Regions from separate parts of the Aromatoleum petrolei genome, predicted to be linked through region 1. Evidence: predicted binding sites of a transcription regulator. Region 1 holds the regulator's gene; the other holds the start of a gene.
What was found. Region 1 encodes FNR, which switches genes on or off when oxygen is low (the NO sensors DNR and NnrR bind a similar motif). Its sites were predicted from a motif close to TTGANCTAGNTCAA; they were not measured.

Region 1 (3,935 bases):
TGGTCGATGAGTTCCGACACGACCGCCTGGCCAATGTGCAGCAATTGCGTCGCGCTGAGGGCTTCGGCGAACACCGGGTACGGGCGGTTGAGGAACATCACGGCCTCGCCGAAGGTGTGCATCGGGCTGATGATCTCGACGACCTTTTCGTTGCCTTGAGCGGACGACACGGCGAGCTTCATCTGACCCGAAACGACGTAGTAGAAGCCGTGCACGGGGGCGCCGCGCTGGAACAGGATTTCGCCCTTCTCGAGATGGCGTTCGCGGGTGAAGCGGGCAACACGGTCGATCTCCTCTGCGGTCAGTTCGCCGAAGAAAGAAACTTGGCGCAGCGCGGTGGGGATATCGACTGGACGGTTGGGCATTTCAGACTCCGTGGGGAAACTTGTGCATTCTAACCCGCAACCCAACACGGGCCGCGACCCTGCGGCCCGGAGACTGTCTCCGCTGGGCGCGACAACGGACAAGGCGCAGGGAGGGGCAAAGCCGACCTCGAGCACCTTCATGCTGTTTGTCGCGCCGCACCGGGCAATGTTCCTGTCCGGCGGAGTGATGCTTCTCGTGAGCTTTGCGCTGTGGGCTGCCGAACTCGGCGCCCGCGCCGGGCTGCTGCCCGCGATCGGATGGGTTTTTCCACCGGGGTGGATGCACGCACTGCTCGTGACGGGCGGCATTTTTCCCTTCTTCATGTTCGGATTTCTCCTCACCGCGATGCCACGCTGGCAGGGATATGACGAGATTGCGGAGGGCCGCTGGCTGTGGTCGTGGCGCCTGCTCGCAGCCGGTTGGGCGCTCGTTACCGTGGGGATGGTTGTGCCGGGCGTTGCCGTGGGCGGCTTGGTGTTCGTGCTCGCTGGATGGGGCGGGATGCAGCGCATCCTGTGGCAGGTCGCGCATCATGGCGACCTCGAGGCGCTGCATGCCCGCCTCGTGTGCTACGCAATGATCGCGGGCATGTTGGCCGTTCTTGCCTGGCTGAGTTTTGCGCTGAGCGGCGATCCGGTCTGGGCGCGCATCGCGATCGAGCTTGCGGTGTTCTGCTCGCTGCTGCCGGTGTTCTTCGGCGTGTGCCATCGCATGGTGCCCTTCTTCTCCAGCAGCGTGATCCCTTCCTACGTCATGGTGCGTCCGCTGTGGGTCATGGTGCTGGTCGTCGGCGGCAGCGTCACGCATGCCCTGATCGACGTCGCGGGATGGTTGTCGCTGCGCTGGATCGTCGACGTCCCCGCTGCCGTTGCCGCCCTGTGGCTGTCACGGCAGTGGCGGCCGGTGCCGGCGATGAAGGTACCCCTTCTGGGCATGCTCCACATCGGGTTTCTGTGGCTGGGAATCGCGCTGACGCTCTTCGCAATCCAGAGCGTGGCGTCGCTGCTGGGGTACAGCATCCTGGGCATGGCTCCACTGCATGCGCTGGGTGTCGGATTCTTCGGGTCCGTCCTGATGGCGATGGTGTCGCGGGTCACGCTCGGGCACTCGGGGCGCAAGCTCGCAGCAGATCGCCTGACCTGGGGGCTTTTCCTCGGTCTCGAAGCCGTGGTCGTCGTGCGGATCGCGGCCGAACTCGTCCCCACAGGCTGGTCGGCGCTCGTCATGCTGCTGGCTGTGCTAGGTTGGCTGGGCGTGTTCGGCGCCTGGGCGACGCGCTATCTGCCGATCTACTGGCGGCCGCGCAGCGACGGGCGCCCGGGTTGAGCGCATGTACCTGACGGTCAAGCACTTGCACATCCTGTGCGCGATTCTGAGCATCAGCGGCTTTCTGCTGCAGGGCGTGTGGATGATGCTGCGTAGCCCCCTGGTGGATCACCGCGTCACGCGCACTCTGCCGCATGTGATCGACACTGTGTTTCTCGGCAGCGCGATCACGTTGGCGACGATGAGCGGCCAGTACCCCTTGGTCGCGCCTTGGGTCACCGCAAAGGTTGTCGCGCTTGTCGGCTATATTCTTCTTGGGGCGACCGCGCTGCGCTGGGGACGCAACATGCGCGTCCGGGTAATGGCGCTGCTCGCGGCCCTGCTTGTCTTTTCATGGATCGTGTCGGTGGCGCTGAGCAAGAACCCGGCAGGATTCCTCGCGTTTGCCGGAGTTCTCCAATGACCGAATCGCTGATCCCTTCTTCACCCGGTTTCGAGACGCCTCTCGAGATGCTCGAGGCCTGCCATGAGCGCCTGCAGGCGCAGCTTGCGACCCTGGCACGGCTCGCCGCATGGCTGCCGGAGCATGGTCCCGACAAGCAGGCGCAGCAGGCGGCCGTCAACGTTATGCGTTACTTCGACGTCGCCGCCGTGAAGCATCATCAGGACGAGGAGGACGACCTTTTCCCCGTCCTGCGCGCGCGTGCCGATGAGGCCCGGCGTGCAGAACTCGGCGCGCTCATCGACTGGATCCTTGCCGATCACCAGAAGCTCTTTGCCGGCTGGGCGCGGATGCGCGCACGTCTCGAGCGCATTGCCGCCGGAGAAGGGGCCGATCTCACGGCTGCGGACGTCGACGCGTTTGCGGGCGCCTATCGCAGCCACATTGAGCGCGAGGAAGGCGAACTGCTGCCGATTGCGCGCAAGCTGCTGTCCGAAGAAGACATCGCCGCCCTGTCCGGCACGATGACTGCGCGACGGCGTCAATAACGCCCGCGGCCGGCGGACGTATGATGGTGGAAAACTCCTTCAGGGGCGCGGCGTGGGGTGCTGGATCAGCCGTTTCAGGCCGACGATGTCCAGAATGCGGATGTGCTTCTGCTGAACCGCGATCAGCCCTTCGTCCTGGAACTTCGAAAAGGCACGTGACACCGTCTCGAGCTTGAGGCCCAGATAGGAGCCGATCTCCTCGCGGGTCATGCGGAGGTGGAACTCCGCCGGAGAAAAGCCGCGTGCCGTGAAACGCTGGGACATGTTGAGCAGGAAGGCCGCCAGGCGCTCCTCCGCACGCATCGAGCCAAGGAGGGTCATCACGCCATGGTCGCGCACGATTTCGCGGCTCATCACTTTGTGGAACTGCAGCTGCAGTCCCTCGACCACGCGCGACAGTTCCTCGAGCTTGCTGTAGGCGATCACGCACACCTCGCTGTCTTCCAGCGCGATCGCGTTGCAGGAATGGGCTTCGGTGCTGATGCCGTCGAGTCCGAGCATTTCCCCGGTCATCTGGAACCCGGTGACCTGTTCGCGTCCGTCCTCGAGCAGCACGTCGGTCTTGAACGAGCCGGCGCGGATCGCGTAGATTGCCTCGAAAGGATCTCCCGCGCGATACAGGTGCTGCTGGCGCTTGATCTTGCGACGTGCGCCGACGAGTTCGTCGAGACGGTCGATTTCCGATTCCGACATCCCGAACGGCAGGCACAACTCGACCAGATTGCACTGGGAGCATGCGACCTTCAGACTCGCAACTGTAATCGGCACCGTCGCCTTCATTTGCACGATAATATTGTTCCTTCTACGACGACCGAGAAGTGGCAGGCGCCCGTCGGAATGTACCGTTGATCCACGTCAACCACGAAACTGCGGCTTTTTGAGATCGTACGGAATGCACTCAAGCGATACAACCATGACCAGTCAGAAAGACCTAGTTTTCGACCAGCAGTTGATTCGTCGGTTCGACATCAACGGGCCGCGCTACACGTCCTACCCGACGGCCGATCGCTTCGTCGAAGCGTTCGATGCCCGTGCGTTGCGGGACTGGCTGGCGCAGCGCGGTGTGGGCGGCGTGAGTAAACCGCTTTCATTATACTTCCACATCCCCTTCTGTAACACGATCTGCTATTACTGCGCGTGCAACAAGATCATCACCAAGGATCACGCGCGCTCGGCCAAGTACCTGAAATATCTCGATAAGGAAATCGAGATGCAGGCGGCCGCGCTGGGCGGCAGCCATCAGGTCACGCAGCTGCACTTGGGCGGCGGCACGCCGACCTTCCTGTCGCACGACGAGCTGCGCCAGCTCATGG
Region 2 (3,935 bases), 260 kb from region 1:
TCGAGCCCCAGGTGAGAATCGCGGTGTCGGCGTCCTCGTCACCGGTGATGTCGGCCCAATGCTCGCCATAGTTGTAGCCGGTGAGTTTCCTCAGGCGCTTATCCAGCTGCGCCTGGTGGTCAGAGGCTTGCGACGAGGGGGTGCCGGTCTCGTTGTGTTCGAGGCCGTCGGCGGTGTACATGCCGCCCGCCATGCCCGGGATCGCCATCGGCGAGACGCCGGACGCGGTGTTGGCATAGCGCTTGTACTGCACACCCGCTTCGAGCGCCGCGGGTTTTTCACGCTGGCCGATGAAGCTCACGGCGGCCGAGCGCGGCATCACCGCCCTCGCCTGCCCCATCGCCTGGTCGGTGAGGACGATCGCGGGGGTCTGCAGGCTTTCGGCGAGATGCACGGCCCACTGCGTCGTAAAGAGGCAGTCCGCGACCGAGTTCGGCGCCAGCACGAGGTGCGGCGCGTCGCCGTGCAAGCCATACACTGCAACGTTGAGGTCCGCCTGTTCGGATTTCGTGGCGATGCCGGTCGAGGGGCCGACGCGCATGACGTCGATGACGACGATGGGCACTTCGGCGGCGACTGCGAGGCCGAGCGATTCGGTCATCAGCGCCAGTCCTGGCCCGGAGGTGGCAGTGAGGGACGGCACGCCGCCATAGGAACCGCCGATGATCTGGTTGATCGAGGCGAGTTCGTCCTCGGCCTGCACGAGCACGCCGCCGACTTTCGGCAGCGCCGGGGCGAGCCATTCGAGCACTTCGGTCGCCGGGGTGATCGGGTAGGCGGCGACGAAGCGCACGCCGCCGCGCAGCGCGCCCATGCCGGTGGCTTCGTTGCCGGTGATGCTCCAGCGTTCGGCGGTGTCCGGCTTGCCCGCGGGCAGGCGCGGCACGTCGGGGAAGTCGGCAGCCGCTTCGACGCCGGCGCGGAAGGCGGCGAGGCTCGCGGCGATGGCTTCCTCACCCTTGCGCTTCAAGGTGTCGCGCAGCACGCCCGCAACGATGTCTTCGGTGAGGCCAATCATCGCGGCGATGGCGCCGAAGGCGACCATGTTGGGGCGGCCGTCGGGGACCTTCTTGGCGAGCGCCTTCATCGGCAGCGCGATCTGCTGCGCGCCGCTGCGGGTGAAGACTTCGGGAGTTTCGCCTTCGCCGGGGTCGCCGATAATGAGGCTGTCAGGCCCGAGCGGGATCTCGGCGGCGAAGCGGCCGACGTTCTGCCAGTCGACGCCCACCAGCAAATGGAAGCGGTCGTCGTGCGAGGCAATGGGCTCCGTACCCAGACGCAGCATCACCGCCGCTTCGCCGCCGCGGATCTGCGGGCCCGCGGAGCGCGTCATGTACGCGTACCAACCGGCTCGCGCCGCCGCTTCCAGCAGCAGGCTGCCGGCGGTCACCACCCCCGCCCCGCCGCTACCCGCCATCACCAGGGAAACCGTCTGCCCGCTCATGCGACCCTCCGTCTGCGACGACTGGAACCGGCGCGTGAACGTACGCGCCCCGATGAGCAAACTCTACCGATCGTATTGCTCCCTGTCAAATTGTTTGTCTTCCACTATTTTTATCAACGTTTGGACGGCATACTTGGGAGACCCAACGTTTTGTTTTTCCCCATATTCATTCCATGACACAAAAAAAATCGACGGACAAGAAAGGTCTCGACTTCGGTATGCTCCCCAGCCTGGCCGGCTACCAGCTGCGTCTGGCGCAGATCGCGATCTTCCGTGACTTCGCCGAAGGGCTCGGCGAATTCGACGTCACCCCCGGTCTGTTCGGCATCCTCGTGATCATCGAGGCCAACGCGGGGCTCAAGCAGACCGAACTCGCCCGCGCCGCCCACCTCGACCGCTCCACCGTCGTCTCCGTCATCGACAACCTCGAACGCCGCAACCTGGTCGAGCGCCGTCCGGCCGAGAACGACCGCCGCTCCAATTCGCTGGTGCTCACGACCGACGGCATCGCCCTGCTGAAGAAGCTCAAGCGCCGCGTGCAGGACCATGAAAAGCGACTCGTCGAGCACCTCAGCGAGGACGAGCGTACGACGCTGGTAAGCCTGCTGCAGAAAATCTTCCCGGAACACCGGTGAGCGGCGCGCAACCCGGAAACCCGCTTCACGGCGTCACGCTCGAAGCAATACTGACCCGCCTCGTCGAGCACTATGGCTGGGAGTCGCTGGGCGAGCGCATCGCCATCCGCTGCTTCACGCACGACCCCAGCATCCCCTCCAGCCTGAAGTTCCTGCGGCGCACGCCCTGGGCGCGCGAGAAGGTGGAGTCGCTATATCTGTACATGCTGCGCACGCAGGCAAGGAATTCGGAATGACCTACGAAGAACATCTGGATGAAGTCACGACGCTCATCACCGAGAAATACCACGTCGAGGATCAGGTCGCCATCGACATGGTGATGCGCGCCCAGGCCGACGATTTCTTCACCCTTCACGACGACGATCCGTCCATCTGCACACTCGACCGCGCACATGCCGACGCGCGGGCCGTCTACAAGAAATACCGTTGAGGAGAGTCCCGATGTCCACACATACCGCAGCGATCGAATGGTTCCGCGCTCCGCACGCGGCCGACCCCAAGACCTATTCGCGCAAGCACGTCAGCAACCTGGCTGGCGGTCAGACGGTCAACATGTCCTCGTCGCCCACCTTCCTCGGCGACCCCGACTGTGCCGACCCCGAACAGATGGTGATCAGCGCACTGGCGAGCTGCCACATGCTGTTCTTCCTCGCGATTGCCGACCTGAAGGGATTCCCGGTGGCCCGCTACACCGACACCCCCATCGGCGAGCTGGGCAAGACCGAGAAGGGCCAGGCTCTCACGCGCATCACGCTGTCGCCGCGCGTCACCTTCGTCGACAAGACGCCCGACAGCGCCACCTTCGCTGCGATTCACGACAGCGCCCACAAGCGCTGCTTCATTGCCAACTCGCTCACCGCCGAGATCATTCTCGACCTCGGCTGACGCCACCGCGGACGCGACGGGCAAGGTCCGCGATCTGTGCTATAGCGGAACATCGACCAACCGGGAGCGGAAGATGTCACCGCTGCGCTGTCTTGCCGCGGCCCTTGCCCTCGTCTCGCAGACCCTGCCCTCGACCGCGCACGCGGCTGACGCCGCGAAGCGGCTGATGGTCGCGGCGACCGCCGCCGAGGCAAGTGAAGTACGTGTCGAGCGCTTTGCGGTCCCGGCGGGCGCCCACCCTCACGACATCGCACCCGCTCCCGAACCGGGCGGGCCGGTGTGGTACACCGCACAACGGCAGGGCGCGCTCGGCGTCCTCGACCCCGCCACCGGAAAGACGCGTCACATCCCGCTGGGCCGCGGCTCCGCACCGCATGGCGTGATCGTCGGCCCGGACGGCGCACCGTGGATCACCGACAGCGGCCTCAACGCCATCGTCCGCGTCGATCCCAAATCCTTCGAGGTCAAGCGCTACCCCCTGCCCGAAGGCGGCTACGCCAACCTCAACACCGCCGCCTTCGACGGCAAGGGCATCCTGTGGTTCACCGGCCAGTCGGGCATCTACGGTCGGCTCGACCCCAAGACCGGCGCGGTGCAGGTGTTCGACGCCCCGCGCGGGCGTGGCCCCTACGGCATCACCGGCACGCCGGGCGGCGAGATCTACTACGCCTCGCTTGCCGGCAGCCACATCGCGCGCATCGACACGGAAACCGGCAAGGCCGAGGTCATCGAGCCGCCGACGCCGAACCAGGGCGCACGGCGCGTGTGGTCGGATAGCAAGGGCCGGATCTGGGTCAGCGAATGGAACTCGGGGCAACTCTCGCGCTTCGACCCGAAGACCCGGGAATGGCGCGCGTGGCGGGTGCCCGGCGACGGCCCCAAGCCCTACGCCGTCTATGTCGACGCACGCGACCACGTGTGGGTCAGCGACTTCGGCGCAAACGCGATGCACCGCTTCGACCCGGCGAGCG

Region 2: a site for FNR is predicted at 1,520-1,533, ahead of ToN1_RS19255 (2-oxoacid:acceptor oxidoreductase subunit alpha). Genes of this name have one in related genera too.

The regions. Positions count from the first base shown of each region.
Region 1 covers NZ_CP059560.1:3,951,889-3,955,823, forward strand. Annotated here, with positions in the region: gene ToN1_RS17990 (Crp/Fnr family transcriptional regulator) at 1-365, opposite strand, end outside; gene ToN1_RS17995 (NnrS family protein) at 505-1,692, shown strand; gene ToN1_RS18000 (SirB2 family protein) at 1,697-2,095, shown strand; gene ToN1_RS18005 (hemerythrin domain-containing protein) at 2,092-2,622, shown strand; gene fnr (fumarate/nitrate reduction transcriptional regulator Fnr) at 2,662-3,402, opposite strand; gene hemN (oxygen-independent coproporphyrinogen III oxidase) at 3,536-3,935, shown strand, end outside.
Region 2 covers NZ_CP059560.1:4,216,085-4,220,019, reverse strand. Annotated here, with positions in the region: gene ToN1_RS19255 (2-oxoacid:acceptor oxidoreductase subunit alpha) at 1-1,444, opposite strand, end outside; gene ToN1_RS19250 (MarR family winged helix-turn-helix transcriptional regulator) at 1,618-2,079, shown strand; gene ToN1_RS19245 (VF530 family protein) at 2,076-2,315, shown strand; gene ToN1_RS19240 (hypothetical protein) at 2,312-2,509, shown strand; gene ToN1_RS19235 (OsmC family protein) at 2,521-2,964, shown strand; gene ToN1_RS19230 (Vgb family protein) at 3,038-3,935, shown strand, end outside.